Regions from separate parts of the Weizmannia sp. CD-2023 genome, predicted to be linked through region 3. Evidence: riboswitches for the same ligand, from Rfam matches in the RefSeq annotation. Region 3 holds a riboswitch; each other region holds the start of a gene.
What was found. A riboswitch is a leader RNA that binds a small molecule or an ion and turns the genes downstream of it on or off. The one in region 3 is predicted to bind S-adenosylmethionine.
Positions count from the first base shown of each region.

Region 1 (10,953 bases), on a different contig from region 3:
TGCTTTATTTTTTAGAAATTTATAGTATAATAGGACTATAAAAATCAATGATATCCCTCTTCTTTTGGGGAAGGATACTTTGATGGCAGCAAGACATGGCACCCCTGGCAATTCTGCCCCTGAAAGTGAAGCGGGAGGGAAAGCACAAATTAACATGAGGGGGTATTTTTTGTGACAGAAAAAATTGACTACCTAATCAGGAAAGAAACGATGGCGCTGGATACCGCATTTGATCCGGAATATCAAACAGTCATTTATGATCAGGACGGCGTTTTTCGCTCACGGAAGAGCAAGCTTGAATTATTACGGGACGCTTGCATCCATTACCGGATGTGCGATTTTGAAGGCGTTCTCAAGGGAACAAAACAAATTTTTAACTTTAATAAGGCACCGATTGTGGTGGGGGATGGTTTGATTGCAACACCGACAAAATCCCCGAGATCGTATGACTGCCAGTTCATTTTCCTGGCAAACATAATAGACTTTGATGCCACGGCGGACGGCCTTTATGTTACTTTTTCCAATCAGCAGCAGCTGAAACTGAACTGCTCCGTGCATACATTTCAGAAACAATTCAGCCGCACGATTATTTGTGCCAGCTATTACCATGGCCTCGGCAAATACATACCATGGAAGAAAATGATCTAGGGGCTGTTTTCAGGTGCTTTGAGAACGGGCGTGCAATCGTTGAAATTGGGCGTTACGCCGAACACACATCCACTCTGCAACACCATCCAACCTATATACGCATGCGTTTCCTCATTCCAATTTTGGAGCGAGACGGAGATGATGCGCATGCGTTCCCTTTACCCACCGATTATTCACGTCCCATAAAATATCACAGCTCTGTTGCCTGCTTCATGCAAAATGGGGCTCAAGCTTATTGCAAAAACTTAGGTTCATTTTATATATGAACTCCTATCTCCTTCTCCTGTTGCGATTTGCGTATTTTTTGATTGTGGCGGTTCCCCTATTTGATTTGGCCAGGATTGTGAAGTGCCGATCCTGTATTTTGGTGTGACTGACTAAATTTTGTGCCGGACCGGATGACAATCTTCTCCATCTATTTCTTTTGCACTTTTCGTTTATTGGCCTGTGATCAGGGAATAGGAAAGATGAACAATATGAATGGGAGGAATGAAAATGGATCAAGACTCCATGAAGGACAAACTCAAAGGAAAAGGGAACAAATTGAAAGGCGAAGCAAAAGATACGTGGGGTGAAATCACCGGCGATGCGGAAAAACAAGCTGAAGGCAAAATGGACAAATTGAAAGGCGAGGCCCAAGACTCGGTCGGCCATGCAAAAGACCGCCTCTCCCGTAAGTAAGCCATTTGCTTTTGGTAAGTTGCTAAAAGGCAATGGAGCTTTTTGACTTTCATTGGCTAAGAACTGAAAAGAACGAAACGGCTCAATGCGGATTTTCCACTCATGCCGTAAAGGATTCGGTACGAGCGGAAGAATCAAAATTAGCCGCAGTCGCCGCACATTTTTAGATAGATGGATTTTAAGCCCGGATTCCGATATCCGGGCTTTTTCATGTGGGTATTTCCGTGGAAATATTGCTGGTTGTGTCGAAATGAATCGTATCTTGTCATCTTGTCATGCCAGCAAAAACGTCAATATTCGCAACGATTGGGCATGCAAAGTTTTGCAAGGATGATGACTGCACTGGCCGAATTTGAGATGCACAGGTTTTATTCAGCCGGCGTTGACGTCGATTTAACATAAACGTTCATGCCACAGGAAACGTGGTAGGTGAAAGCATGGCGTATTTTTAATAGAAAGAAAGCGGGTCAAGCATGTTCGTACGTCCATTCTTCTATCATATCGAAGAAGGGCTTGCTGGCAAGTGGAATTTGTTCAGAAGATCCTGTTCAACTTGCACAGTTTTCATTGAAATGTTTCCCGTGGAACATTGCGGGCGGAACAGAAAAATCGGGTTAGCGCAGATTTTGTCGATTTATACGGTTTTTTGTAAAACGCAACATGGAGCTGGCCCGGAAAAACAGCATGGATTTCTATATGAAGAAAGCAACGGAATTTTCAGCTGCTTGTTAACGTAGAGCATGTCTAGGTTAAGAAAGCAGTGGGAATTTTGCCTGTTCCTTAACATAGAGCCTTCTATATTAAAAAAGCAGTGGATTTTTCGAGCGTTACTAAACATAGAACCTCTCTACGTTAAGAAAGAAACGGCAGTTTTAGCCGTTTCTTAATGTAGAACATGTCTAGGTTAAGAAAGCGGAGTTTTAGCCTCTTCTTAATGTAGTAAACGTCCATGTTGTAGGTTGTTCCTTGCTTTAAAAAACCCAAAGCGGGCCGGGGCCCGCTTTGGGGGTCATACCGCCAAGTATCCTGCCGCCGGATGGTCCTATTCCTATACGGCCATGGCAAAGGAGATTCGGTCATACCGCAAAATATCTTGCCTCAGGATGGGAGAACACAAGCGCGGTGACGGCGGCTTCGGGTTCCATCATGTAGCCTTCGGTCAAGTGGAGGCCGATTTTTTGCGGTTGCAACAATTTAAACAGTTTGGCCTGATCTTCGAGGTTCGGGCAGGCCGGGTAGCCAAAAGAGTAGCGCTGGCCCTGGTATTTGGCGGCAAAGCGCTGCTGCATTGTGAAATCAGCCGTGTCCGGGAAGCCCCATTGGCTGCGTATCAGTTCATGCAGTCGCTCGGCGAAGCCTTCTGCCGTTTCGAGGGCAAGCGCCTGGAGGGCATGGCTTTTGAAGTATTCGCCCGCCTCTTTCAAATAGCGTGCATGATGGCGGATGTTTTTGCCGGCAACGACCGCGAACATGCAGACGTAATCTACGACCCCACTGTCCACGCTCCGGACATAATCGGCAAGGCACAAATACGGCGGCTTTGCCTGGCGCGGGAACGTAAATCGCTCTAGGACGGATAAAGATTTCGGATCTAATGTACCAGGCTCTCCAGCCGGTTCGTAAAGAATCAAATCATTACCATCCGATTGGGCAGGGAAAAATTGGTATACAGCGGATGGCTGAAGCAATTTTTCTTTCATCACCCATTCGCGCAGTTCATCCACCTGCTGTTTCAACTTGAGGGCGCGTTCGTCTCCCTCCGCAAGCAGCTTTTCGACGCGGCCTTTCAATCCTAAATGGTGGCCGAGGAGCATTTGCATGTTCACGTAGGGCTCGATATGGGCAAGCGGATAATTGCGCAGCACATGCCGCTTCAAATCCGCCGGCTGGTATACCGGCGCATCCGGGGATACCGAAGAACGGCGCGGTAAAGTCGCAACCGGTGCTCCGCCGGCATTCACGGCCGCCACCCTTGTCCCGCCGCTGCGCTGGTTGGCAAGTTCCGTTTCGAGCGAGCTTCGTTCCGATTCATCCTGCAATTTGTTCGCAAGCGTGAGGCCCTCCATTGCGTCTTTTGCATACAGCACAAGCCCTTCATATTGCGGAGCGATTTTATTTACCGTGAATTTCCGCGACAGGGCTGCACCGCCGACCAGTATCGGCTGACGGATGCCCGCTTCCCGCAAATCCTGGGCAGTGACGACCATTTGCTGGGCGGATTTGACAAGGAGGCCGGATAGCCCGATTACATCCGGTTTCTCTTTACGGACGGCGTGGATAAGATCAGCCGGCGCCACTTTGATGCCAAGGTCGACCACTTTATAGCCATTATTTGACAAAATGATGTCGACCAGATTTTTGCCGATATCATGGACGTCGCCTTTCACGGTTGCGAGCAGCACTTTCCCTTTTGTGCTTGTTTCATTTTTTTCCATAAAAGGCTCAAGGAATGCGACGGATGCTTTCATCACTTCCGCACTCTGCAAGACTTCTGCGACGATGAGCTGGTTGTCGTTAAACAGGCGGCCGACTTCCGCCATCCCGTCCATAAGCGGGCCGTTGATAATGGCGAGCGGATCCGGGTATTCCTTCAAAGCCTGTTCAAGATCCGGGATGAGGCCTTCTTTCGTCCCTTCGACAACGTAATTCGCAAGCCGTTCGGCAAGCGTCATCGTGCTCTTTGGCGCTTTTTTCTCCTGCACCTTGCCGCGGTAATATTCGGTGAACGCGGCAAGGGCTTCGTCACTCGTTTCAAACAACAGTTTTTCGGCCATTTTCACGTTCTCTTCCGGGATGGACGCAAAGCGTTCGAGTTTTTCTGTGTTCACGATGGCGTAATCCAGCCCGGCTTTCGTACAGTGGTAGAGAAACACTGAGTTTAGCACTTCACGCCCGGCAGGTGGCAGCCCGAATGAAACATTGCTGACGCCGAGGATCGTCTGGCATTCCGGCATCGCTTCTTTGATGAGGCGGATGCCTTCGACTGTTTCTTTTGCTGCGCCAAAATACTGCTTGTCGCCAGTGCCAGCCGGGAACACGAGCGGGTCAAAAATGAGATCACGCGGGTTGAGCCCGTACGTATCGACGAGCAGGTCATAAGAGCGGCGCGCTATCTCAAGTTTCCGTTCGGCAGTGACAGCCATCCCCTCTTCATCGATCGTGCCGACGACAACGGCACCCCCGTATTTTTTGAGGAGCGGCACGACTTTTTCAAACCGTTCCGTCCCGTTTTCAAGGTTAATGGAATTGACAATGCTTTTTCCTTGGCAGTATGTAAAAGCTTTTTCGATTACGTTTTCGTCCGTGGAATCGATCATAAACGGCACTTTCACTTTTTTCACGGCGATCGAAATAAAATTTTCCATGTCACTGATTTCATCGCGATCCGGGTCGGCGAGGCAGATGTCGATGATCTGTGCGCCGTTTTTGACCTGGGTACGGGCAATTTCGCTCGCTTCTTCCCATTTGCCTTCCGCGATCAGGCGCCGGAACTTGCGCGAACCGATGACGTTTGTGCGTTCGCCGACAAAAATCGGGCGGGTGGACGGGTCATCGTAAATAAAGGGTTCGATGCCGGAGACGACGTGGTGCTCTTGTTTTGCAGGCTGGCGCGGCGGGAGCCCGGCAAGTGCTTCATTCAGTGCTTTGATATGGGCAGGTGTTGTGCCGCAGCAGCCGCCTGCGATGTTGAGCCAGCCTTTTTCGGCGAAGCCTTTCATTTTGACAGCGAGCGATTCCGGTGTTTCGTGGTAATGCCCTTCTTCGTCGGGAAGCCCGGCGTTCGGGTAACAGCTCACTGCCGTTTTGGCGAGCCCCGCGAGTGTGCGGATCGAGTCGGCCATGAACTCCGGGCCGGTCGCGCAGTTAAGCCCGACTGCGGCCGGCTGCATATGCTCGACGGAAATGTAAAATGCTTCGATGTTCTGGCCGGCAAGCGTTGTGCCCATCGGTTCAATGGTGCCGGAGATGAGAAGCGGCAGTTTTTTTCCGGTTTCGTTAAATGCGTCCGTAATGCCAAGAAAAGCGGCTTTGACGTTCAGCAAGTCCTGCGATGTTTCGAGAAGGAGCACGTCGACGCCGCCTTTTATGAGCCCGCAAGCCTGTTCCTGGTAAGCGGTTTTGAGCGCGTCAAAAGTGGTGCCGCCCGTGACGGAGAGCGTCTTTGTTGTCGGGCCCATCGAACCGGCGACAAACCGCGGCCGCTCGGGTGTGGAAAATTTTTTGGCAGCCTGCTTGGCGATGCGCGCGGCTTCGATGTTGATTTTTTCAGCGAGATGCCCGAGGCCGTACTCGTTAAGGACAATAGACGTTGCGCCAAATGTGTTCGTTTCGATGATGTCGGCCCCCGCTTCGAGATATGCTTCATGGATCGAGCGGATGATATCGGGCGCTGTGAGATTCAAGTGTTCATTGCAGCCTTCGTATGCTTCGCCGCCAAAATCTGCCGCGGTAAGGTGTTGCTGCTGGATCATCGTCCCCATCGCCCCGTCAAGGATGAGAATGCGGTTTGCAAGCTGCTGTTCAAATAACGTTTGCCCCATGAAAAATTCCCCCTTTGGTTGTACGTTTGATATTGAGATTGCGACGTACGGTAACATTTGGTACCTGGCTGGGCCGCGTTCCGATGCTGGCGGCGCCGGTGCCACTTTTGATTGAGTTTAAAGTGCATGCATCTCGCCGGGGCTGAAGCCGGCCAAGGTTTCGTTTTGCCTTCTTGAGCTCTTTTCTTAATCTTGCAATTGGACAGTGCTATCAAAGTTTCACTTTAATGAATCCGCCTGTACTCTTTTCGTTGCAGTCTCAGACAATGCCTGCGCCTTGCACTGCTGTTTTTTCGTGGATATAGCGCGTGCATTCCACCGTCAGTTCGTAGCGTTCGAGCGGCGTAATTAAGTAAATGCCGTTGAAATAGCCGAGGGCCGCGTCGATCAGGGTACGGCTGATCGCAAGGCTTTCTTCACGCGCTTTCGCAGGGTCGCCATTTGTTTTTTCCATCGCCGCCAAAATTTCATCCGTCAGTTTGATGCCCGGCACTTCATTGTGCAGAAAGACCGCGTTCCGGTAGCTGGTAAGCGGCATAATGCCAAGATAGATCGGTGCGTCCAAATGCTTCGTTGCTTCATGGATTTGCTCGATTTTTTCCGTGCTGAACACAGGCTGGGTGATAAAATAATCGGCACCGTGGCGGATTTTGCGCTCCAACCTCCCGACCGTTTTATCAAGATTGCGGACGTTCGGGTTAAATGCAGCCGCGACGGAAAAATTCGTTTTCCTGTGAAGCGATTTGCCGGAATGGGAGATGCCATCATTGAATTGCTTGATCATTGCGATCAGTTCCATGGATGACAAATCGTATACGCTCGTCGCTCCCGGGAAGTCGCCGATTTTTGTCGGATCCCCCGTGATGGCAAGCACCTGGTCAATCCCGAGCGCAGCAAGGCCCATTAAGTGCGACTGCAGCCCGATCAAATTACGATCACGGCATGTAATATGAACAAGCGGCCGGATGCCATGTTTCTCTTTTAAAATTGAAGCAATCGCTGTGTTGCTGATGCGCGGGCTTGCAAGCGAGTTGTCGGCCATTGTCAAGGCATCGATGCCGGCGTCGTGCAGCGCTTTTGCCCCTTCAAAAAAGCGAGTCGTGTTCAGAGTTTTCGGCGTATCCAATTCGACAATGACAGAGCGGCGCTTTTTTACGATTTCATGCAACGGTGGTTCGTGCTGCGCCGGGGCGGCTGCGATTTCAATTTTCGGCGGGCGGACCGTTTTTTCTGTGACAGGCAAAAGCCCCTGCACCCCTTCTGCGATTGCTTTGATGTGGGCCGGCGTTGTGCCGCAGCAGCCGCCGATCAGGCGCACACCCTGTTCGACAAGTTTTTCGGCACATGTTTTAAAATAATCGGCGTTATTTGTGAACGTGAACCGGCCTTCCTCGTAATCTAAAAGACTCGCATTCGGGTATGCGGACAAAAAGGCACGCTTCGGTATCGGGATTTCTTCGAACGCCTGGATCATGTGGTGCGGGCCGAGCCGGCAGTTCAGGCCGGTCACATCGGCGCCGCGGTTTTCAAGTTCCTTGAACGCGTCGCGGACCGGGGTTCCGTTTTGGAGCACGCCCGGTTCGATAAGCGAGAACTGGGCGATGACCGGGACATCCGCTTCTTTTTTCGCAATGTCAACGACCGTATACAGTTCTTCCGCGTCAAAATACGTTTCCAAAAGCAGGGCATCAACTCCTTCGTCCAGGAGGTGAAAAATCTGCTCGCGGAACGTACGCTTGATTTCGGCAAGTGTTGCTTCGGTTTTGCGCTGGCCGCGGATACCGCCGACTGTGCCGAGTATAAATGTGTCACGGTTTGCCGCTTCTTTTGCAATCCGGACGGCCGCTTTGTTGATGTCTTTTACTTTTTCTTCCAGGCCATACTGTGCCAGCTTGATATAGTTGGCGCTGTACGTGTTTGTCTGGATGACCGATGCGCCTGCTTCGATATAGGCGCGGTGGATCGCGTGGATGTCTTCCGGATGGGTCAGGTTGAATGACTCATAACATGTGTCGGCGCCGTATGCATATAGCAGTGTCCCCATTGCCCCGTCTGCAACAAGGATGCGGTTTTTTAACGTTTCGAGAAGGTTCAAATTTTTACACTCCCTTTGAATGATATGAAAAAAGCCTCCCAGAAAAGGAGGCAAGATGACAACATTCTCCTTATCTTTTCAGGTATACCTGTTGGATTTAGCACCGTGCCGTATGGGCTGGTTGCTGAGGTTTCATCGGGCCAAGTCCCTCCGCCTCTCTTGATAAGGCTATTCGATTGAACGTACTTAAAATTTTGACTTATTTATACTTTACACTTTGCCGGGTGACATGACAAGGGGGAAATTGAAATTCATATTGGATGCGGTTTCGTCCCTTTTGTCTAATTGGCTTTCTTTTGCCTTTTTGAGCCCTCCAAAAGGACAATTTGCTCCCGGTACGGCTTTCTTTTGTCTTTTTGAACCCTCCAAAAGGACAATTTGCTCTTGGTCCAGCTCTCTTTTGTCTTTTTGAACTCTCCAAAAAGACAATTTGCTCTTGGTCCGGCTTTCTTTTGTCTTTTTGGGCCCTTCAAAAAGACAATTTGCTCTTGGTCCGGCTCTCTTTTGTCTTTTTGAGCTCTCCAAAAGGACAATTCGCCCCTGATCCGACTCTCTTTTGTCTTTTTGAGCCCTCCAAAAGGACAATTCGCCCCTGATCCGACTCTCTTTTGTCTTTTTGAGCCCTCCAAAAGGACAATTTGCTCTTGGTCCGGCTTTCTTTTGTCTTTTTGAGCTCTCCAAAAAGACAATTTGCTCCCGGTACGGCTCTCTTTTTTCTTTTTGAACCCTTCAAAAAGACAATTTGCTCTTGGTCCGGCTTTCTTTTGTCTTTTTGAGCCCTCCAAAAGGACAATTCGCCCCTGATCCGACTCTCTTTTGTCTTTTTGAGCTCTCCAAAAGGACAATTTGCTCCTGGTCCAGCTCTCTTTTGTCTTTTTGAGCTCTCCAAAAGGACAATTTGCTCCTGGTCCGGCTTTCTTTTGTCTTTTAGAGCTCTCCAAAAGGACAATTTGCTCCCGGTACGGCTCTCTTTTGTCTTTTTGAACCCTTCAAAAAGACAATTTGCTCCTAGTCCGGCTTTCTTTTGTCTTTTTGAACCCTCCAAAAGGACAATTTGCTCCCGGTACGGCTTTCTGTCTGCAACAAAAAAAGAGCCGGAACCGGCCCCTGTTATTCATCCAAAAACTGTTTGATGGCTTCTATATTTTTTTCTTTGTCCACTTCGAGTGCGGCGCCGACGCCCGGATAGCTGACATTGGTATAGGTGCCGGCAACCGGTACGGTCATTGTTTTTACCTTGAGGTTGCCTCCGACGGCGTCTTTGGCGAGCGCAAGAATGTTCATTTTGCTCATATTGGTGGCAATATACGGCTGAATGGTTCCAAGCAGTTTCGGCGCTTTGGCGATACCATTCACGCTGAAAACTTCAGATTGGAGCGCTTTAAGCACTTTTTGCTGGCGGGCAACCCGGCCAAAGTCGCCTTGCGCGTCATGTCTGAATCGTGCGTAGGCGAGCAATTGTTTCCCATGCATCAGCTGTTTTCCAGGATAAAGCGTCAAGCCGATGTTTTCCGACATTTTATGTTCCACGTTCATTTCAATGCCTTGAGGCGCCAGGGTATCGACAATTTTAACAAAACCTTGGAAATCGACAAGTGCATAATATTGCACATCAATGTCAAAATTGGTTTTGAGTGTTTGACGCAGCAATTCAACACCCTTTTTTTGATTCTTCAGATTGCCAAGATAGTAGGCTGTGTTAATTTTATAGTTTCTATACCCCGGAATTTCGGCATAAATGTCACGCATAATCGAAATGAGCTTCACCTGGTTATTCTTCGGGTCATATTGGGCAATCATGATGGTATCGGTTCTTGAATCTTCTTGCCCGCGCCGATCAATTCCGAGAAGGAGAATATTGGTGCGGCCATTTGCATCCTTTTTACCGTTAAATTCCAGATTGTCCATATTTAAGACATCATTCGGGTCTGTCTGATGAACGCCAGCGTAGTATTGATAGGCTGTGTAACCCGCGCCGGCGACGATGAGCAGTAAAAAGAGCATAAGGAACACTCTGCGCCAGCGGACTCTTGACCGTTTTTTCTTTTTTTTCGCTACTCTTGACTCCATAGAATCCCTCGTTTTAGTAGTCTGTCTTCATTATTATTATCTAAAAGCGGCAATTTGTCACGAAAATTTTGATGAAATTTTGTTATTTTTGTCGAGATCATAATTTGTGGGGAATTTCACATAACTTTCATGCAAAGTTAAGGCGTTTTTTATTTTCCAGCGGTATATTGATGTTTGTCATCAGGTAAGAGCTTTTGTTGGTTCGTCTGCTTTGTGCAGGCGTTTTTTTATAGCCGGGAGATGTGGGGTTTTAAGCATTTTTTAAGTTTCGGCAGGTATGCTTTTCTTTGCAAGAGAGATTACAACCTACTTTTTCATATGTCCCCTTTTTCGGCCGCCGCCCTTGAGCAGGCGATTTTTTCTGGGGGTAGTGGGCAAGCCTGCCTCTTTTTCTGAATCTCGGCCTGTTAAGATTGTTTTAAGCTTTCGGCGTTATCCTTTTTCTTGTAATCAGGCAAGATGAAAATCCGGCTTGCTTTTTCATCCATGTTAACCCCCTTTTTTGGCCGTCTGCTTTGTGCAGGCGGTTTTTTTCGGCCATAGCAGATAAACATGCCTCTTTTTCAAAATTTCGGCCTGTTAAGATTGTTTTAAGCTTCCTGCGTTATCCTTTTTCTTGTAATCAGGCAAGATGCAAACTAGGCTTGCTTTTTCATCCATGTTAACCCCCTTTTTCGCCGTCTGCTTTGTGCAGGCGGTTTTTTTGGTTAAGGATTTTGAACAATTATAGCAGCTAACCTATATCTTTGATTTGGTGGGAGTTAGCCGTTCTTGGGATCCGAACCCCACCGTTTCCACTCTTCCCTCATCTATGGAAAAAGCCCGGCCCCCTAAATAGAGGGTCAGGCTCTTTTTTTCTTGCGGTACATGGAGTAAGCGATATAAAGCACAATGATGATGATCGCGATAATGGTAACC
Region 1 covers NZ_JARTJQ010000052.1:14,596-25,548, forward strand. The annotation lists gene P9687_RS07430 (competence protein ComK) at 172-648, shown strand; gene P9687_RS07435 (CsbD family protein) at 1,144-1,329, shown strand; gene metH (methionine synthase) at 2,406-5,870, opposite strand; gene P9687_RS07445 (bifunctional homocysteine S-methyltransferase/methylenetetrahydrofolate reductase) at 6,130-7,965, opposite strand; SAM riboswitch class I at 8,033-8,134, opposite strand; gene P9687_RS07450 (hypothetical protein) at 8,247-8,906, opposite strand; gene P9687_RS07455 (LCP family protein) at 9,076-10,035, opposite strand; gene P9687_RS07460 (DedA family protein) at 10,878-10,953, opposite strand, start outside.
Region 1: it holds a riboswitch for S-adenosylmethionine, as region 3 does, so the genes downstream of both, P9687_RS07445 (bifunctional homocysteine S-methyltransferase/methylenetetrahydrofolate reductase) here and P9687_RS01610 (YezD family protein) in region 3, are expected to answer to the same signal.

Region 2 (10,953 bases), on a different contig from region 3:
TTTATATGCAAAACGTGCGCGGTTTCTCGCCGCTTATGTCCGGGCTGATGCTTTTGCCGGGCGGGGTCATCATGGGAATTATGTCGCCGATTACAGGTCGGCTGTTTGACCGCTATGGTGCAAAATGGCTTGCTTTAATCGGGCTTGCCATTACCATTGTGACTACTGTTGCATTGACCCGTCTGAAATTGGATACCTCTTTTACTTATGTCGTCACTGTTTATACGATCCGTAGTTTCGGGATTTCTATTTTGATGATGCCAATCTTTACGGCCGGGTTGAATGACCTGCCGCTTGCGATGAATAAATACGGCACTGCGATGGTAAACACCTTCAGGATGGTAGCAGGCGCTGTCGGGACGGCCTTTTTTGTCTCGGTCATGACGAATAAAGGGATTGCGCATACGAAGGATATTATGGTCTCCAGTCAAATTTCCCCTGCGGATAAAATTCATGCGGCGCTTGCTGCAAGGCAGGGAACGGTGATGGGGATCAATGATGCCTTTATGGTTGCCACCTACCTGGCTGTGATTGCCTTTATTCTTGCTTTCTTTATCCGGAAAACCATCCCGCGCGACAGCCTTCCGGAAAATACAGCCCAGCAGGTAAAACCGATAACGGAATCATAATCAAAACGCGGTGTCCTGAAGCCGGCAGTAGCTGGCGAAAGGACACCTTTTTTATCCTAGTGCATCAGGTTGTTCTAAACTGGCTCTCTCTGCAGGGATCTGCCAGGAAACGATTTTAAAATTTCTGTGGCCTGTTGTTCTGCAAATTCCTGTTTGGTGTTGGTGGGAAAATTTAAGTACAAAAAAACCGTTGGAATTTCACCTATTCCAACGGTTTTTTTCATTTCTGGCCTTTTTAAAAGTCCCGGCAGTCGATATATCGGCTATTTTGGCTACGCTCTTGCTTCAAACCGTTTTGCAATTTCGACAATGACCTGGACGGCTTTTTCCATTGTTTCCACTGAAACGTATTCGTATTTGCCGTGCATGTTTTCTCCACCGGCAAAAATGTTTGGCGTCGGTAGCCCCATGTAAGACAGCTGTGATCCGTCCGTGCCGCCGCGGACAGGAGAGATGATCGGTTCAATGCCGAGGCTCTTCATGGCGTCATGTGCAATATCGACAATTTCTTTCACCGGTTCAATTTTTTCTTTCATGTTGTAATATTGGTCGGCCAATTCCAGCGTAATATTATCTTCACCGTATTTTTCTTTTAAGCGGTTGACAATCGACTGGAGGTTTGCCTTTTTTGCCTCAAATTTTTCGCGGTCGTGGTCGCGGATAATGTAGTACAGTTTTGTTTGCTCGACATCTCCGTGGATGGACAGGAGATGATAAAATCCTTCATAACCTTCCGTCCGTTCCGGTACTTCATCCTCGGGCAGGAGGCTGTGCAGTTCCATCGCAATTTTTGCTGAATGGACCATTTTCCCCTTTGCGCTCCCCGGGTGGATATTATTGCCGCGAACCGTAATTTTAGCGGAAGCAGCGTTAAACGTTTCGTACTCGAGTTCACCGAGCGGGCCGCCATCCATCGTATAGGCAAAATCGGCACCGAACGCTTTCACATCAAATTTATGCGGCCCTCTGCCGATCTCTTCATCCGGAGTAAAAGCGACCCTGATTTTGCCGTGTTTGATTTCAGGGTGCTTAAGCAAATAGTCCATGGCCGTCACAATCTCCGTTACGCCGGCTTTGTCATCGGCGCCGAGCAGGGTTGTGCCATCTGTTGTAATCAAAGTTTGGCCAATATAATTTTTTAAGTTCGGGTATTCATCCGGAGACAGGACAACCCCTTGTTCTTTGTTCAAAACGATGGCTTTCCCGTCATAGTTTTCGACAATTTGCGGATTGACGTTTTTCCCTGTAAAATCGGTCGCCGTGTCGACATGTGCCAAAAATCCAATTACCGGGACTTCCTTATCGGTATTGCTTGGCAAAGTGGCAAAAAGATAGCCGTTTTCATCCAGATGGACTTCTTCCATGCCGATTGATTCCAGCTCATCGCGAAGTATGCGGAGGAGTGTCCATTGCCCGTCAGTAGAAGGACAGGTTTCACTGTCTTCGTTAGACTGGGTGTCCACTTTCACGTATGTAGTAAATCTTTTCATTAACGCTTCTTTCATTATCTTCACTCCTCATTTTCAGTATGTCTATATTTTACCAAACCCAGCCCAAAAGCTTGTATTTATTCGCAATATTTTTGGTAAAAAGTGCCGAGCGCGTATTTATAATTCGGGTGCCACGGTTTGTCTTTTCCGCAATAATGGATAAAGACGGTATGCTGTTTGATCCACTCTATATTCTGTTTTTTGAGCAGTGCGGCACGTTCAAAAAACCGGGCATCATAGTTATATCGGTAGCTTTCGGCAGGTTTTATTTTGTTCCAAAACAAGGCATTGAATACGTCCTGATCGGGTAGGAGCAGTTTCAGTTTATTTTCTTCAATGAAGTGAAAGATCTCCTCCACTTTAACATGCTGCCGGATCAGTTCCAAATTCATGAGAAGAACGCCGGTGTTAAAATATCCTTTTGCATTCGGTGTCCGCAGGCGCATTTTATTGATCAGGCGGGCCTTTTTTGCCGAGTGTTCATGTTCGCATGCAATAAAAAAATGCCCTTCAAAATCTGTATAATAAAATGCGGAAGCAGGGTTGATACAGACAATGTCAGGATCGAGGTAAAGAATTCTGTCAAGATGCGCCGGCAAAAACAAGTGGGCAGTAAGCCGGTAGTACATTTCTGAAGTGTAATGCCTGAGGACAGGCGCATCTTTAAACAGATCCGGCGGAATCCGGATCGGGAAAAAATGGTGTCCTTTCTCTTCAACATAGTGATGTAACTCGGAAAGCTTTTCTTCAGAAATGGTGGAATGCAGCAGGTAGATCGAAAACGCTTCTTCAGGATTTTTTTGGACAAGAGAGTTTATTAACACTTTTAGGGGAGGAAGGTAATTTTCATTTAATGTAACAAGGATATTCATGGCTTTTCCACCTTTTGGCTGTAGTTTCAACTACTTCCATGATACAGGTTTCTTTTTCCGCTAACAATCCTTTTGGGTTCCGGGTATGGGCCTTTTTCATCGTACAATCATGGCTGCTTGCTTGTGCCCTTATAGGTGAGAAAACATTGCACCCTCTGGCGTTTCCACAGAAAAAAGCCTGCCATAAAAATGGTCAGGCTCTGAGAAGCGACAGCCTTTCCCAAGGCTTTGAAAGCCAGCGCCGAGTGGCAAAGATGCCTCGGAACCATTCATCAATGCCCTGGGCAATCCAAATACCGAGCAGCCCAAGCCCGAAATGCACCCCAAGGACATAGCTTAAGCTGGCTGCAAATACCCACATGGAAAAAATGCCAATCATGACCGGGAAGCGGACATCGCCTGCTGATTTCAGCGAACTCATCAGCACGATATTCATCGCTCTCCCTGGTTCTGTAAAAACAATGGCCCAAAGAATCGGGATGCTGACGGCGAGAATGTCTTCGCTTTTCGTAAATATGTGCAAAACAGGTGAGCCGATGAGCGCAATCACCAGCGAAGTAAAGAAAGAAGCCATCATGGCAATCTTTAAAGTTTTCATCCCGCGTTTCAAGGCGCGTTCATACGTTTTTGCACCGACATACCGGGCGATAAGCAGCTGGGTGCCGGATGCAATGGCGAGGGTAAACAAATAACAGACCATCGAAATATTATTTAAATAAACGCGCGCTGCCAGGGATGCTTCCCCGAGTACGGCGATAAACCCGGTAATCACCAGCTGGGAAAACTGGTAGGAAAAATTTTCACCGGCTGAGGGGATTCCAATCTCAAGCAATGCACGGATGTCTTCTTTCTTTATGGTGACGATATCGCGGATGCCCATTTTCAATGCAAGCCTGCGGTAGACAAGGAAAAGAAGCGCCGATACCGCAAAAACGCGTGCAACAACAATGGCCCACGATACCCCGATGACGCCGGTAACCGGGAGCCCGAAAATCCCCGTAATGGCCAAAATGTTCCCAAAGATGCTAATTAAATCCATTAAAACGGTGACAAGCATCGATTCTTTTGTAAAACCGTGGCTCCTCAGTACTGCGCTTAAAGCGAGGGAGATGGACTCGAGAAAAAGGGAAGCCCCGCAAATTTTGACAAATGTCAGCGCGTATTGATAAACCTTGCCGTGAATGTCGAAAAACCCGAGAAGCAGTTGCCCGAACAGAAAAACAAAAAGCCCGACGGCAAGGCCGAACCAACAATTGAGACCGAAAGCGGAATGGGCGACCTGGCGCGCCTCTTTCATTTTCCCTGCGCCAAGATTTTGCCCGATCAGGATAATCGCGCCGACGGATGTGACATTAAAAATGAGTATAAACATATTCAACAGCTGGTTGGCCACGCCCACCCCGGCAGCCGCATCATCGGCGTAGTGGCCGAGCATAAGGGTTGCGATGATCCCGATTCCCATATGCAAAGAAAGCTCAATAAAGAGCGGCCAAGAAATTTGAAACAGGGTCTGGTCTTTGTAATATTGCTGTTGTGCTGTCAACACTTTTCCCCCTTTATCTGATACCCCAGCCTTTTAAACCGGTTATATTGCCGGGTCTGGCGGATGTTCATTCTTCAATACTATGAAACATTGTAGTCTTTATTGTCGTGCTGTCAATTGGAATCTTAAAAAAACCCGTGAATTTTTTATGGATGAGGGATATTGGCTGTGTTTGCGTATTTGTTTACATGTTTTCAAAGCTGTTTGCATGTTTACACAAACGCAAACATTTGTAAACAAAAACGCAAACATGTTTGCAAACCTGTAAGCATGGCTTTATAACAACACTTTTCAAAAGTTTACAAGCCGCAAACAAGTTTACATTTTCGTTAAAAAAGTTCAGAGTATTGATTATTTTTATAGACTCAGATATTCTTAGAGTAAGCCAAAGAAAGCGATACAGGGAGGAAAAGTGAATGGGGAAGACCCGGATTGCCGCAGTCGATGTAGGCAACGATTCTTTAAAAGGCATTTTTGGAAAAATGGAGTATGAACTCAATATCCCGAACGTCATTGCACGGGATATTGAAGACCGGCCGGTAATTGGCATTGAGGAACTGGACAGCAAAGATCCGCTTGAAGGCATCCATGTAAAAGTCCACTCCCCTGCTTTAAAGGAAAATAACGTGATTTACCGTGTCGGGGATCTCGCAACCAAAAGCGATAATGCAACCGAACTTGACCCGGGAAGCAGCAAGTCGGAAGAGGATCAGACCCTCGTCCTGCTTTTTACAAGCCTTGCGCTTGACGCAGTAAGGGAGGAAAACGCCAAAGTTTTTACCCGCAACCAGAATGTCATTGATGCCAATTACACGCTTGGGACAGGCCTGCCGCTCCGCGAAGTAAAAGAGGGAAAAGATGCGGGCTACCGCTCGCAGCTGCTTGGATCCGTCCACCAGGTGGAATTTCTTGTCACACCGAAATATCAGGGGTTGAAAGTCAATCTGAAATTTGACGAAATCAAAGTGTATCCGGAAGGCTTTGCCGCTTTTATCAATCTTGTCATGGATAACGATTTAAACATTATTAACCGCGAATTGATTGACAAACGCATTTTAATCCAGGATATCGGCGGCCTCTCAACGGATATCGCCGTGATCAAAAACAGGACAGTCGATGATGACCGGGCGCAGGGATTTAATCTCGGCGTATCAGAAGCGCTTGAACAGATCCGTGAAGAAATCCGCGTCAAATACGGGGTCGAATTGGACAGCCGCCGTGATGTGGTCGATATTATCACGAAAAAGCATGACCGCAACCATATTATGGTAAAAGGCAGCCGGACAAGCGTGCACGACATTACAGACCGTATCTTGTTTGACCTTGCAAAGAAACAATACCGCCTGCTCCGGAACGTGTGGCAGAAAAACTCACAAACAGAGATTTGCTATTTTGTCGGCGGCGGTTCTGTTGTCCTGAAAGATTACTTAAAAACGCTGAACAACAGCCTTGAAGGCTACAATATTGATTTCTTTGAAGATGAAAAAGAGAGCATCTGGATGATGGCCAATGCTTACTACAAATTAATTTCGGATTATGTGAGGAAAAACAATAAACCGGAAGACAAAGGAAAGAAACCGGTCGAATCCAAATAAGGTGAAAAAATATGGAAAAACAAAGCGGGATGAAGCGGGGCCAGACGATTGCGTTCCGGATCCCCCAGGATACGCCCGATCATATTTTAAAAGAACTGTCAAAGTTAAAAGAAAAAGAGAAACGGAACTTCTCCGCCAAAATAGCCGGATATGTCTTACAGGGCATCAACCAGTCGCTCGTAAAGGACAAAGAAACCATTACAATCCCGCTGCCGCGCAAACTGACAAAAGTGCAACATGACTGGCTGAAGCATGAACATTCGGAAGCGATGCTCGGCAGCATTGTTTACGAACTGATTCAGGATCCACTCCGGGCGACTTCGCTCTTTGCGGCCCTGTCGAAACAACCTGTATCTATGGATGAGACGCTTTTTTTACAGGAAGACGAATTGCCGCAAACCAGCGAAGAAGCGGACGCGAAACCGGTTCGATCCGGTGGTGAGCCGCCTGGATCGGATGATCTTGATGCATTCGACTGGAGAACTGCCGCCGTCGAACCGGCACCGCCCGAAACGGGAGCGCCGGAAAAAGAAGAAGATGCGGAAGACCTGCTCGGCGATTTTCTCGCCAGCATGAATAAATAAAGAGCGCAGGGTGAACCCCTGTGTTTAAAACTTGTACGAAATGTAAGGGGATGGCACAGATGGAAAATGTAATCGAAGTTGCCGATGTGAGCCTTGTGCGCGACGGCAAAAAACTGCTCTCGGACATTCACTGGACGGTCAAAAAAGGGGAGCACTGGGCTATCCTCGGCTTAAACGGTTCCGGCAAAACCACTTTGCTTAATATGATCAATGGGTATATTTGGCCAACAAAGGGGAGCATCAAGGTGCTCGGAAAAACGTTCGGAAAAACAAGCCTGCCGGAACTGCGGAAATCAATCGGCTGGGTCAGCTCCTCCATCCAGGAGAGAATACCGCGCACCCAGCTTGCAAGCGATGTGGTTATCAGCGGCAAATATGCATCCATCGGGCTGTATGAAGCGGTGGATGCACAAGACGAAGAAAAAGCCCTGCACTTGATGGAACAATTACATTGTGCTTCCCTTTTTAGCCGTGCTTATGAACATTGTTCGCAAGGAGAGCGGCAGAAGCTTTTAATTGCGCGCGCGTTAATGGCGGAACCGCGCATCTTAATTTTGGACGAGCCTTGCAACGGGCTGGATTTGTTTGCCCGGGAAATTTTGCTAGAAAGTGTGGAGGAGCTGGCGAAAGATAAGAACGGACCGACGCTTGTATATGTCACGCACCATCCGGAAGAAATTTCTCCCGCTTTCCAAAAAACATTGCTGATCAGGAACGGGGAAGTTTTCCGGCAGGGCCGGACTTCCGAGATGATTGAAAAACAAGTGCTTTCCCGCTTTTTTGAGCATGAAATTCAGGTGGAGTGGCGGGGAAACCGGGCTTTGTTTCAAGTTGTCTGATGATTGGAAAACAAAAAAATATAAAATAATGAATTGACAAATCCCGAGCCGTCCACTAATATTTAAATATAACAAATGAATAACTTATCCAGAGAGACTGAGGGACAGGCCCGATGACGTCCAGCAACCTTCAAATCTTTTTTTGAAAGGTGCTAATTCCTGCAGAATGGTTCATTCTGAGAGATAAGTCACTTGACCGGCAAACCTCTTTCGAATGAAAGAAGGTTTTTTTTTGCCAAAAGGAACAGAAGGAGTTTTCAACATGCTGGTATTAGAAGATATTCATAAGGTATACGGAAAAGGGAAGGACAAAAAGGTTGAAGCGTTAAAAGGCATCAACCTGCGTGTTGAAAAAGGGGAAATCTTCGGGGTGGTCGGCTACAGCGGTGCCGGGAAAAGCACGCTGATCCGGTGCGTGAATCTGCTCGAGCGGCCGACTTCCGGGGAAGTGCTCGTTAACGGGATCGACCTTGTGCGCCTGCCGCCTGCAAAGCTGCGCCAAGAGCGGAAAAAAATCGGCATGATTTTCCAGCAGTTCAATCTGCTTCAGTCAAAGACGATTTTTCAAAACGTAGCCATGCCGCTTGTGCTGGAACACCGCCCGAAGGAAGAAATAAAGGCAAAAGTGGCAGAATTATTGTCTTTTGTCGGGTTAGAAGAGAGAATGCACCACTACCCTGACCAGTTGTCAGGCGGCCAGAAACAAAGGGTTGGCATTGCAAGAGCCCTTGCGACAGACCCGGACATTCTGCTTTGTGACGAGGCAACATCGGCCCTTGATCCGAATACGACTGAAGCCGTGCTTGCCCTTTTACGGAAAGTCCGGGACGAGCTGGGCATCACGATTCTTATGATCACCCATGAAATGAACGTCATTCGTGACATTTGTGATAAAGTGGCAGTGCTGGACGGCGGAAAAATTGTGGAGCAGGGCCCTGTAATCGACCTTTTCACAGAACCGAAAACGCAAATTGCGAGAAGCTTTGTGAAAACCGTGCTGAATGATTCGATTCCGCCATCAGTGCAAAAACTGATCGATGAAAGCAGCAAAGACAACCCGCACGGCATTTACCGGATTCTGTTTAAAGGAGCTTCCACCAATATGCCGCTGTTATCCAATACAGCAAAACAATTTTCAATCGACCTGAATGTGCTTCATGGCATGATCACCGAACTTCAGGGAATCCCTTTTGGCAACCTGCTTGTCGAATTGAAAGGCGACCCGGAAGAAATGAAGCGGGCCATTCAGTACATCAACGATCACGAAGCGATCATTCGGGAGGTGGAGAAAAATGGCATTTGATTGGTCATGGTTTTGGCCGCAATTTTTCACGGCAATGGGCCAGACGCTGTATATGGTGGCTGTATCATTACTCATTTCCATCATCATCGGCATCCCGGTTGGCGTCATTCTCGTTATTACCCGGGAAAACGGCATATGGGAAAACAAATGGATTTTTAATATTTTAAATGTGATTATCAATATTTTTCGGTCGATCCCGTTTATTATTCTCGTTGTCGCGATCATTCCGTTTACGCGCTGGGTTGTCGGGACAGCGATCGGAACAACCGCAGCGATTGTGCCGCTTGTGTTGTACACTGCTTTTTACATCGGGAGGCTCATTGAAAGTTCACTGCTTGAAGTCGACAAAGGGACAATCGAACTTGCGCAGTCAATGGGGGCGACGAACTGGCAGATTATTTGGCGGTTTTTGCTTCCGGAAGCAAAGGCATCCATGGTGCTCAATTTAACGATTGCCACCATCGGGCTGATTGGGGCTTCCGCGATGGCGGGCGCGGTCGGTGCCGGCGGGATCGGGGATTTGGCGATCACATACGGGTACAACCAGTTTCAGACAGGCGTCATGATCGTTACCGTTATCACGCTGGTCATTTTCACCCAGCTTGTCCAGACATTGGGCAACTTTCTCTCCAAAAAAATCCGGAGAAAATAATATTGAAAAAAAGGGTTACACCTTTTTTATAAAAAATTCAATTCAGGGGGACTTAGCAGCGATGAAAAAATTTGCGATTCTATTATTGGGGCTCATCCTGGTTTTGGCAGGATGCGGGGCCAAAAACAATTCGAGCAGTACAAGCACAAAAACAATCAAAGTCGGGACAACCACTTCTGAAGTGCCGACATGGAATTTAATCCAGAAACTCGCGAAAAAGAAAAATATTAATATTAAGATTGTCCGCTTTGACGACTATGTTCAGCCGAACCTCGCATTAAGCGACGGGGAAATTGATATTAACGCGTTCCAGACGGTTGTTTATTTCGATGATTTTATCAAACAACGCAATCTGAAGCTTTCGGCGATCGGCACAACGAATATTTGGCCGATGGGGATCTACTCGAAAAGATATAAAAAGGTCAGCGAAGTGAAAGATGGCGACCAAGTTGTGATTCCGAAAGACCCGACAAACCTCGGCAGGGCTTTGCTTTTGCTGCAAAAAGCCGGATTGATTACGACGAAAAAAGGTTTCACAGGCAAAGGCGGGCTTGAAAATGTCGCTTCAAACCCGAAACATTTGAAAATTACTGCCGTGGATGCCGCCCAAACACCGCGCGGCCTGGATGATTCGGCACTCGCTGTGATCAATTGCGATATGGCCATTAATGCCGGCTTAAACCCGACGAATGACTCCATCTTCCGTGAAGATGCGGGCAACAAAGCGTATATCAATATTATTGCAGCCCGGACAAAAGACAAGTATGACAAAACGTTGAAAGAAATCGTAAACATTTATCATTCAAAAGAAGTCTCTGACTTTATCAAAAAGCATTATAAAGGTGCAGCCGTCCCGGTCAATAAACCGGTATCGTATTTAAAAGATTATAAGCAAACACAATGATGGCAAATAGTTTCATAGCAGCCCCCTAAAAAACAGCGGGCATAGAGACGCGGCAGGATACGGTTAGAACGGTATCCCGCCGTTTTTCTATGGGCCGGCTTTTTGAAACACTGCTTTTTTGCTTTCCTAAAACCGGTGAAGTCTTTTATAATAAAAGAAAGGGTTTTCAATACGTACGGGTGGAAAACAAAGGGGGATCCTTTATGGCAGCACTTTTGCCGGTAATGCTTGAGCGGGCCGGGATTCTTGTCATTGCTGCTTTTTTACTCTCGCGGCTGAAGACATTCCGGCAAATTATTCATCAGGAATACGGATGGAAAGAAAAATTGGTGCTGATTATTGTTTTCGGAATTTTTGGCATCATTAGTAACTATACCGGCATCGTTATTGAGCATGGGAAAGTCTCACATGCTTTCGGGCAGGGGCATTTATCGGTCGAAAGTGCGATTGCCAATACCCGAATCATGGGCGTCGGGATTGCAGGCCTTTTGGGCGGGCCGGTTGTTGGGATCGGCGCAGGTCTGCTTGCCAGCATCCACCGC
Region 2 covers NZ_JARTJQ010000032.1:18,055-29,007, forward strand. The annotation lists gene P9687_RS04600 (DHA2 family efflux MFS transporter permease subunit) at 1-629, shown strand, start outside; gene pepT (peptidase T) at 902-2,134, opposite strand; gene P9687_RS04610 (glycosyltransferase family 8 protein) at 2,197-2,991, opposite strand; gene P9687_RS04615 (MATE family efflux transporter) at 3,185-4,534, opposite strand; gene P9687_RS04620 (ParM/StbA family protein) at 4,951-6,129, shown strand; gene P9687_RS04625 (hypothetical protein) at 6,141-6,713, shown strand; gene P9687_RS04630 (ABC transporter ATP-binding protein) at 6,773-7,552, shown strand; SAM riboswitch class I at 7,634-7,742, shown strand; gene P9687_RS04635 (methionine ABC transporter ATP-binding protein) at 7,815-8,855, shown strand; gene P9687_RS04640 (methionine ABC transporter permease) at 8,845-9,507, shown strand; gene P9687_RS04645 (MetQ/NlpA family ABC transporter substrate-binding protein) at 9,569-10,411, shown strand; gene P9687_RS04650 (sensor histidine kinase) at 10,615-10,953, shown strand, end outside.
Region 2: it holds a riboswitch for S-adenosylmethionine, as region 3 does, so the genes downstream of both, P9687_RS04635 (methionine ABC transporter ATP-binding protein) here and P9687_RS01610 (YezD family protein) in region 3, are expected to answer to the same signal.

Region 3 (10,953 bases):
GATTCAACGGATGGAGAAGATAAAATCACCCATTTTCGCAAAAGAATTCCTCTATATTTTGAGACAGAGCTTGCAGAGAAAATCAGAATCGGATTCGTTCAGCAAGCCCTAAATGGGATACGTTCAACTGTACCGGGCGTTAATACACCCGGTCTCCGTTAAAAATGGAACTTTTTACAACGACATAGTCCACTTTCCGAATGTCCGCCAGTTTGTTACCGCCGGCATAGGAAATGGCAGATTGCAAGTCCTCTTCCATTTCTTTCAGCGTATCCTGAAGCGGACCTCTGTATTCCACGTACATTTTTTTCCCTTCGACGTTTTTGCGTTCCCCTTTTTGAAACTCCGATGCCGACCCGAAATACTCTTTGTAAAGTTTTCCGTCCATTTCAATCGTTTCACCCGGGGATTCTTCGTGCCCGGCGAAAAGGGAGCCGATCATTACCATTGTCGCCCCGAACCGGACCGATTTGGCAATATCACCGTGCGTGCGGATTCCGCCGTCCGCAATAATCGGTTTGCTTGCCGCCTTTGCACACCAGCGCAATGCCGCCAGTTGCCAGCCCCCTGTTCCGAACCCGGTTTTAATTTTTGTAATGCATACTTTTCCTGGCCCGATGCCGACTTTTGTGGCGTCTGCCCCGGCATGTTCCAATTCCCGGACGGCTTCAGGCGTGCCGACATTTCCGGCAATGACAAACGTTTCCGGCAAGTGCTTTTTGATATGATGGATCATATCAATCACGGCATTCGAATGGCCATGTGCAATGTCAATTGTTATATACTCCGGCACTAGGTTTCTTGCGGCCAGTTCTTCGATAAACGCATATTCTTCCGGCTTGACACCTGTGCTGATAGAAGCATAAAGCCCGCGCTCCTTCATCTCCTTCACAAACGAAAGCCGTTTTTCCGGCTGAAAACGGTGCATAATGTAAAAATATCCGTTTTCCGCAAGGTAGACTGCGATTTTTTCATCTATGATGGTTTGCATATTGGCCGGCACAACAGGCAATCTGAATTTCCGCCCGCCCAATTCCACACTCGTATCACACTCCGAACGGCTATTTACAATGCATTTTTCCGGAATTAGCTGAATATCTTCATAATCAAACACTGTATCCATGGGTTTACACTCCTAAAAACGAATATTATTTGAATATAACTCAATAAATGTTCGTACATTGGTACTTTACCTGATTTTTTTACAATTGTCAAAGGTTTTCATCATGATACCGGCGATCAGCATGAATGATAAAAAAATAAAATATTACTTGACAGGTCGGAATAGTGGAATTAAAATGAATTTAACCTTTCAAACGGGCAAGCAACATTTAAGCGGATACTGATGTGGAAAGACAATTGAAATATTTTGAAGCCGGCCGGTCAACCGAAGGCTCCTCACTTTATTTAAAAGATGAGGGGCCTTTTTTGCGGCCTTTTACCAACTAAATAAATCGGAATGATAGGAAAGGGGGCGGTGCCCATGTGTACCTCCTACATAATGCTATAAAACAAGAAAGGAGAGAGGGAAATGTTAAAGAAACGAAAGCGACTGGTGTCGGTCCATTTGCTGCTGATCACCGCCATTTTTTTACTCATCAGCGGATGCAGCAGTGGGAAAAAGGATACAGCAGCGGCAAAATCGGGCGAAAAAGGCGGCAAAGTGGTCCGGATTGGCTATCAGAAATTCGGAACCTTAAACATTTTAAAAGCGAAAGGAACACTTGAAAAAGCACTGAAACCGCTCGGATATTCCGTAAAATGGACGGAATTTCCCGGCGGCCCGCAGCTTTTGGAAGCGTTGAATGCGGGGAGTCTAGACTTTGGCCATACGGGGGAAGCACCGCCCATTTTTGCTCAGGCAGCAGGGGCGCCGCTCGTATATTTTGCCGATTCGGCCAGCAATCCAAAAGGGGAAGCCATCATTGTCCCGAAAAATTCCAACATTCATAGCCTCAAAGATTTAAAAGGCAAGAAAATCGCGTTGAATAAGGGTTCGAATGTCCACTATTTGCTTGTACGGGCATTGGAGAAAGCCGGCATTTCCTACAGCAGCATCCATCCGGTTTTTCTGGCGCCCGCCGATGCGCGCACTGCATTTGAAAAAGGGGATGTCGATGCATGGGTGATCTGGGATCCGTTTTTGGCTGATGCACAGCTGGCAACGAAATCCCACACCATAGTGGACGGCACCAGCCTTGTCGAGAACCGGGAGTTTTTCCTGGCAGCAAAGCCGTTTGCACAAAACCATGCGGACGTTCTCCAAGTGATTTTTAAACAACTTGAGAAAACAGACCTATGGGTGGAGAAAAATCCAAAGCAGGCGGCTGAATTCCTGGCGCCGCAGATTGGAATGGATAAAAAATCATTGGAACTGGCGCTCAGCCGCAAACAGTTTGGCGTTGAAAAAATCACAGCGCAAACGATTAAGGGCCAGCAGCAAATCGCAAATGAATTTTACAAACTGAAGTTAATTCCGAAACCAATCAAAGTGAAAGAAGCCTTTTTATCCGACTAAATGAAAGGGGAAATGATACATGAAAGTATTCTGGTTTATACCGACGCATGGCGATTCGCGCTACCTAGGGGTAACAACCGGCGGGCGGGCCGTCACTTATCATTATTTAAAGCAAGTGGCACAAGCGGTCGACCAGCTCGGCTACACCGGGGCGCTGCTCCCAACCGGAAGATCTTGCGAAGATGCATGGGTGGCGGCCTCGAGCCTGATTCCGGTTACTTCAAAAATGAAGTTCCTCGTTGCGGTCCGGCCTGGGATCATGTCTCCATCGCAGGCAGCGAGAATGGCCGCAACATTTGACAGGCTTTCCGAAGGGCGGCTGCTCATCAATGTTGTCACCGGGGGGGATCCGGTTGAACTGGCGGGGGACGGTCTCCATCTCAGCCACCGCGAACGTTATGAACTGACCGATGAATTTCTGACAATCTGGCGGAACTTGCTCGAAAACAGGGAAGCCGATTTTACAGGCAAATATTTAAACGTAAAAGGGAGCAAATTGCTCTACCCGACGGTGCAGCAGCCTTATCCGCCGCTTTATTTCGGCGGGTCGTCGGAAATCGGGCAGGAAGTGGCGGCAAAACATGTCGATGTCTATTTGACCTGGGGCGAGCCGCCGGAAAAAGTAAAGGAAAAAATCAGCCATGTCAAAAAACTGGCGTCAGCACAAGGAAGGACAGTGCGTTTCGGCATCCGGCTCCATGTCATTGTCAGGGAAACAGAAAAAGCGGCGTGGGATGCTGCCAATGACTTGATCCGGTATGTGGATGATGAACTCATCCAAGCGTCCCAAAAGATTTTCTCACGGTTTGACTCGGTCGGCCAGCAACGGATGACATCCCTGCACAACGGCAGCCGGGACCATCTTGAAATCAGCCCGAACCTTTGGGCCGGCGTCGGGCTCGTGCGCGGCGGGGCGGGAACGGCGCTTGTAGGCAGCCCGGAAATTGTCGCAGAAAGAATGAAGGAATATGCAGAACTTGGCATTGAAACGTTCATTTTATCCGGTTATCCGCATCTTGAAGAAGCGTACCGGACGGCTGAGCTGTTGTTCCCGTACCTGCCGCTTGAGCAGCCTGATGCCCCCGCTTCCAATATCATCAGCCCGTTCGGCGAGATTGTGGCGAACGATGCACTGCCGAAAGTATTAAAGTAAGGAGGCCGGTCTGATGTTGAAAAAACGCGTCATGCCATGGGTGGTGCCGGTTTTCCTGCTGTTTGCCTGGCAGCTTGCAAGTTCGGCCGGCATTTTGCCATCCAATGTGCTCCCAAGCCCTGTTGCCGTTGTAAAAGCGGCTTGGAGCCTCACACAATCCGGGCAGCTTTTCGATTATATCGCCGCCAGCGCAAAACGGGCACTGGTCGGATTTTTGGTTGGCGGCGGAATCGGATTTGGGCTCGGGCTGTTTACCGGGCTGTCCAAAAAAGCGGAGGGCCTGCTCGACAGTACCGTGCAGATGGTCCGGAACGTTCCCCATCTCGCCCTGATTCCGATTGTTATTTTATGGTTCGGGATCGGGGAAGAGGCGAAGCTGTTTCTCGTCGCGCTCGGCACCTTTTTTCCAATCTATTTAAATACGTTTCATGGTATCCGTTCGGTGGACAGAGCGCTGATTGAAATGGGGGGTGTTTACGGGCTGAAAGGGCCGGCGCTTTTTTGGCATATGATCCTGCCGGGGGCGCTTCCTTCCATTTTGGTCGGTGTGCGCTATGCGCTCGGGGTCACATGGGTAACCCTGATTGTGGCCGAAACGATTGCATCCAACTCCGGTATTGGCTATATGGCCATGAACGCCCGCGAGTTCATGCAGCTTGACGTTGTCGTTTTGAGCATTGTCTTATATGCCCTTCTTGGAAAACTTTCCGACTGGCTGGCAAAAATCGCGGAACAACGATTGTTAAAGTGGCACCCGTCATATCAAAAATAAAGGAGGAGGAAACGATGACGAATAAGGTGTTTGCTGTGGAAATTGAGGGGCTGGAAAAATCATTCGGCAGCCATCGCGTCCTGCGCCATCTTCATTTGAAAATAAGAAAAGGGGAATTTATTGCGATTGTCGGAAGGAGCGGATGCGGCAAAAGTACGCTCCTTAGGCTGCTTTCAGGGCTTGAAGCGGCAAGCGGCGGAAAAATTCTTATAAACGGGGCGCCTTTATCCGGCATAAATAGATCGGCGAAAATGATGTTTCAGGACGGCCGCCTGCTCCCGTGGAAAACCGTGCTTCAAAATGTCGGCCTGGGCCTTGCAGGAGACTGGAAGCATGCGGCCCGTGAAATGCTTAGAAAGGTCGGGCTGGAAGGGCGTGCGGATGATTGGCCTTCATCCTTATCCGGCGGGCAGAAACAAAGGGTGGCGCTGGCGAGGGCATTAATCCATGAGCCGGACATCCTTCTCCTCGATGAACCGCTTGGGGCGCTTGATGCTTTAACCCGGATTGAAATGCATGCGCTGATCCAGTCTCTTTGGCTCGAAAAACATTTTACAGCCATATTGGTGACGCATGACGTGGAAGAAGCAGTCGCCCTCGCCGATCGGGTAGTGTTAATCGAAGAAGGGGAAATTGCGATGGACTGCCCGGTAAAACTCCCTTATCCGCGGAAAAGGGACCACGCCCTCTTTGCAGCAACGGCCAATCATATTTTAAACCGCATTTTAGGGAGCGGCCACCCGGTTTTGCATGCAATGAAAAATTAAGGAAGAAATGGGGGATTCATATGGCGGAAAAAATAGTACTGCTGAACGGGAGCCCTTCTGCGTATACGAGATTAAATGGGATCCGTGATTATATCAGGGCCGGGTTAAGGGGGCACGGGTACGAACCGGAGCTCATCAATATCCGGGAACTTCCGGCCGGCGATTTAATGCATGCCCGGCAAAGCCCGCCCATCACCGGGGCATTAAGAAAAGTGGAAGAAGGCGATACGATAATCATTTTGACACCGGTCTATAAAGCGTCTTATTCCGGACTGCTCAAGACGTTTCTGGATCTTTTGCCGCAAAATGGCTTATCCGGCAAACAGGTGCTGCCGCTCGCCATGGGCGGCACATTCGGCCACTTGCTCGCGCTCGATTACGCCCTGAAACCGGTCTTGGCTTCGCTCGGGACAACTTGCATTGAAAAAGGGGTGTTCATTCTCGACCAACAAGTGAAAAAAAAGGATGGGTTTTATGAACTCGACCGGCAAGCGGCTGGCCGCCTGAATGCTGCTTTAAAAACAGCATTTCCGCAAATTTCCATACCGCTGTACTCTTAAACAAATCCGGCATTTGGACGATATCCAAATGCCGGCATTCGTGTAGCACGAACAACGGGAAAAGAGATAACCGGAATGCCGGCGCCCGTCATCCCATCTTTTGTTTGGGAAGTGCCGCTTTTTTCTTTTCCAGTGCAAACCGGACTTTCTCGGTTGTTTCGATCTGTGTGATGTTTCCTTCATGGATCGAAATGACCACTGTTCCAAACTCCAGTTTTTGCAATGATTCCATAATGCGGGCTACTTTCGTTTCATCAATATGAGCCATTTTTCATACCCCCCAAAATAAATTTCGTGTGTGCGTGGTGGTCCGGCCGGCCATGCGGATGATCCAAAAAAGAAAGGCCCCCTTCAAGAAAAGTTAAGAAGAGGGCGAGGCTCCTTAACTTATCTTCCAAGCTTGGCGCTTGCTGGAATTAGCACAGTATTCCCAAAAAGAATCTGTTGCTGAGGTTTCCTCGGGCCAGTCCCTCCCCCTCTCTTGATAAGCTGTATAGAAATAATTTGTTAAAACTATGATAAATAATATTATTCCGATTTGTCAACTTATATTTTCGGCATTTCAGCTGCTTTTCGGGCAAAACCGATTCGGATAGGGTATGATAATAGAAAAAGTGTGTTAAGGGTGTGAGATTGTGCCAGAGACAGATGTATCCAAGTTTGAGAAGAAAATCGAGGTGCGGAACATCCGCTTTGAAGACATTGATGATATTATGGCATTGTCGAAAAAATGTTTTCCGGGGATGGAGCCGTGGAAACACGAGCAGCTGGAAAGCCATATCCGGATTTTTCCGGAAGGGCAGTTTTGCGTGGAATACGAAGGGAAAATCGTCGGTTCCTGCTCCAGCTTAATTGTCAATTTCGATGAATACGAAGACCAGCATACATGGGATACGATCACTGCGAACGGCTACATTACCAACCATAATCCGCACGGGCTCAACCTGTACGGCATTGAAGTGATGATCGACCCGGAATACCGGCGCATGAAGTTCGGGCACCGTTTGTATGAGGCACGGAAAGAGCTTTGCCGGAAAATGAACCTTCAAAGCATCATCATTGGCGGCCGGATTCCGAATTACAGCAAATATAAAGACAAAATGACCCCGCGCGAATACGTGGAAGAAGTCGAGATGCACAATATTTATGACCCGGTTCTGTCCTTCCAGCTGCTTGAAGGGTTCCAGATTATGCGGATCAACAGGCAGTATTTGCCGGATGATACAGCATCCGCTTCATTTGCAACGCTTATGGAATGGCATAACGTCGATTATTTGCCGAAGTCCCGCCGTGTCTATCATGCTTCGTTCCCGGTCAGGATTACAGCGATCCAATATATGATGAAAAAAATTGATTCCTTCGATGATTTTGTCAGACAGGTAGAATATTATGTCGATGTGGCCGCGGATTTCGGTTCTGATTTCGCCGTTTTTCCGGAAATTTTCACCACACAGTTGATGTCCTACCTGGAAGAAAAACGCCCTGACCAGGCAGTGCGCCGGCTTTCCGGGTACACAGACCAATATATTGAACTGTTTACAGAGCTTGCCGTACGCTACAATGTCAACATTATCGGCGGGTCCCATTTTGTGGAAGAAGACGGGGGCATTTACAATGTCGCTTTTTTGTTCCGGCGCGATGGGACGATTGAGAGGCAGACCAAACTCCATATTACGCCAAATGAGCGGAAATGGTGGGGGATCGCGGAAGGAAACGAACTCAATGTATTTGATACGGATTGCGGGAAAATTGCGATTCTGATTTGCTATGATATCGAGTTTCCGGAGCTGGCCCGTGTCGCTGTCGACCACGGTGCGAACATTATTTTTGTCCCGTTTTGCACGGACGACCGCCAGGCCTATTTGCGCGTCCGCTACTGTGCACAGGCGCGGGCCATTGAAAACCAGGTGTACACCTGTATTGCGGGAACAGTCGGCAACCTGACCCACGTGGAAAACATGGATATCCAGTATGCCCAGTCCGGGATCTTTTCTCCCTCCGATTTCGGTTTTGCCCGCGATGGCATTGTCGGGGAATGCGATCCCAATGTCGATACCGTCGTTGTCGGCGATGTCGATCTTGAGAAGCTGCGCCGCAACCGCAACAGCGGCTCCGTCCGGCAACTGGCCGACCGGAGAAGGGATTTGTATCAGATTAAGATCAACACCAAGGCCTGAGCATGACGGACTGGACGCAAGACCGGCCGGGCAGCCGCCAAGTGCCTGAACGGCTGCTCGGAAAAACCGGATACCGCATCAAAAAACCGCTTAGAGGATGGAAGCTCTAAGCGGTTTTTCATGATTCAGGCGATCTTCAGCACGACCATCAGGCTGGTCATCAACACAATGCTGATCAAAATGGACAACGAGTTAAACGTGCTGGACATGGCGACATTGCCGCCGCATTTCTGGGTAAATGCCGTGCAGACGGCGGAAATCGGCGCAAACGCGATAATCACGAGCACGAGCCGAACTTCAAGCGGCAGCGGCAGCAGGAAATAAAAGAATGCTGCAAACAGGATGGCCATTCCGTAACGGATGATAACGGCTTTTAAGATGCCCGCAACCTGGCTTTTTTCAAGCCGGAGTTCAAAACCGATCCCGATCATCAGCATGGCCAGAAAGCCGTTTGCCTGTCCGACGATTCCGGTAAATGTGGTCACGCCTGCCGGCAATGTAATATGCAAAAGCGACAGCGCAAGCATGATCAGATAGGTATCCATCGGGATGGATGAAAACATTTTTTTTAGGTAAGATGCCGCATTTGTTCTTTCGTTGTTGGCAACGGCGGAAGCAATCGAATATGTGCCGCCCGTGCATAAAACCGAATTGCCGGCATCGAACAGGCAGGTTGCCACTACACCAACGGGCCCCAGGAAATTTTGTACATAGGGGAGCGTAAAACAGCCAATATTATAACCAGAATAATTGATCATGTTAAAGGCTTTTTCCATATGGGTACGGCGCCAGGAAACGATATAGCCGGTTGCAATCATCACTAGATTGCAAAAGACGCCGATTGCAACAAGCATCAGCAGCGAAGTTTCAAGGGAGAGTTTTTCAAAATTTGTAATCACGGCGCATGGCAATGTAATGTTTAAAACCATGCGGGAAACCAGCTGAAAATCATCCGGCTTAAAAAATCCAATCCGCTTCAAAATGTAACCGAGCACAATGATCAAAATAAACGAAGCGGCTTTCGTCAACACAACACCCACATTTTTCCCAGCTTTCTTTTTGATCTAATTTCATTAAAAAACAATGAGAAAGAAACGGCAAGGAAAATTTTTGGCAACTCTGTCCTGGTTATTCAGATAACAGGTTAGTTCTTTTTTATCACAGTTCAAAATAAGGCATAAAAAATGATTTGATCCTATTTGAAAATGAAGTCAGCCACCTGGTAAATCTTTTCCATGAAAACGGCATTCCTTTTTCATTCGGAAAAATTTTTGCTGCGTCTGTTTTTGCTTTTGTCCAAATATATTAATAGAGGGATCGGCGTGCGATGCTGTTTTTCCGTTCCCGAAATGGATTGGCAAAGGCAGGGGTGACGTGTTTTTGTGATTTTAAAAATTTACTTGCTCAACCTGATTAGTGATCTGGATAATCTTCTTATTATTACAACCGTGGTCCGGAAATACGGCTATGAGCCAAAGCGTCTGTTTTTTTATATCGTTGTATGTCTGACAGCCAGCCGTACAATTTATGTTGCGATGATTCAGTATTTAACAGGGATTCCGGGATTCCGCGTCTTGGCAGGGATGATTCTCCTCTATATTGCTTTCCGTTTTGTAAGTTCCATCCAGCCTGATTCCGAGGCAAGGCCCGTTCCAAGCATCCCGGCCGCCAAAATGCTGTTAATTGTGCTTGCGGCTGATTTTCTCGTCTGTATGGACAGTGTTTTGATCACGTCCGGCATTTCCGCCAATTTGCTGTACACGATGGCTGGCATGGCCTTAAGCTTAACGACTGTACTCGCTTTCTTCGAGTTCTTTTCTGAAATACTGGATAAAATTTCATTGGTGCAGATTGTTGCCGGCGGTCTGATTGCACATGTTGCGGTCACCGGCATCTTTAAAGATCCGGTCATGAAATACCCTGTGAGCCTGTTGGAAAAAGTTTGGGGATTTCAATTAAACGAATGGATCAACTTCATTGCGCTGGATGCCGCCATCTTTTTGATATTAGCCGGGTTCATGATAAAGGCAAGAAACAGGGCCTGACCAGATTCGCCGAAAGAAGAGCCGGCTGCCAGGATGCGCGAACGTCCGGGCCGGCAGCACAGTTTAAAAACAGCCCGCTTCCGGCAAGGGAACAGCTCGGCGCGTTCGCAGCGATATACTGGATTGGAGTCCCGAAAGCCGGTCTTAGAGTGTCATATAGCAATGAAAAGCCCCCCTAGTTCGTGTGAAAGATTCCGCTCACGAACCGGGGGGGGTTTGTTTCGTTGCGGAGACAGCCTTCCTTACAGAGATGGGAAGTTCATTCGGAATAATAACAATTTTAAAAAATGCAAAGAATTCCGCTCAATGATTTGACATTTTGGCTAATGCGTTACGGATCAAAACAAGCTAATATGAATTTATACAAATCAGAAAGTTCATTTAAAGGGGCAATCAGAATGGCTGAAAACTTGCCTTCCACTGAAGTGATGGTGGATGAATTGAAGGAATGGGACAAAAAATATTTTATTCACCCGACGACATCCCCCGGGATCCACGTAAAAGAGGGGCTGCCGATTATTTTTAAGGAAGGCAGGGGTGAACAGTCCCTATACATCGGGCTTCTGAAACAATGCCTCCTCGCTGCCAAAGCGAGGGATTTTTTTGCGGATTAAATAGAAACACAACTTTTTTCCTATATAAATTGGTTTTATCACAACTATATTCCTAAAATGGTAAATTTTCTATGAGATTACAGTTGAATTACGTTTTCATAGAATGATTGAAAGTGGGGGTGAATTTTTTTAAAATAGGGTTTGTGAGTGAAACAAACCATGACCCTTTATATATAGCCAATGAAAATTTTTTTAAACATCCAGGAGGTTTTCGATCTTGACTCGAAAAAAAGTATTGTCTGTTACCGCCGGCATGACATTAGCGTCTTTAATTGTAGGTTCTGCATCAACGGAAGCAGCTACATACACGGTCAAAAAAGGAGATTCGTTGTGGAAGATTTCCCAAC
Region 3 covers NZ_JARTJQ010000013.1:2,086-13,038, reverse strand. The annotation lists gene P9687_RS01645 (hypothetical protein) at 1-23, shown strand, start outside; gene guaC (GMP reductase) at 140-1,123, opposite strand; gene P9687_RS01635 (sulfonate ABC transporter substrate-binding protein) at 1,532-2,518, shown strand; gene ssuD (FMNH2-dependent alkanesulfonate monooxygenase) at 2,538-3,671, shown strand; gene ssuC (aliphatic sulfonate ABC transporter permease SsuC) at 3,685-4,443, shown strand; gene P9687_RS01620 (ATP-binding cassette domain-containing protein) at 4,458-5,210, shown strand; gene ssuE (NADPH-dependent FMN reductase) at 5,231-5,770, shown strand; gene P9687_RS01610 (YezD family protein) at 5,859-6,038, opposite strand; SAM riboswitch class I at 6,155-6,261, opposite strand; gene P9687_RS01605 (bifunctional GNAT family N-acetyltransferase/carbon-nitrogen hydrolase family protein) at 6,406-7,947, shown strand; gene P9687_RS01600 (AEC family transporter) at 8,073-8,987, opposite strand; gene P9687_RS01595 (TerC family protein) at 9,330-9,992, shown strand; gene P9687_RS01590 (hypothetical protein) at 10,391-10,606, shown strand; gene P9687_RS01585 (C40 family peptidase) at 10,824-10,953, shown strand, end outside.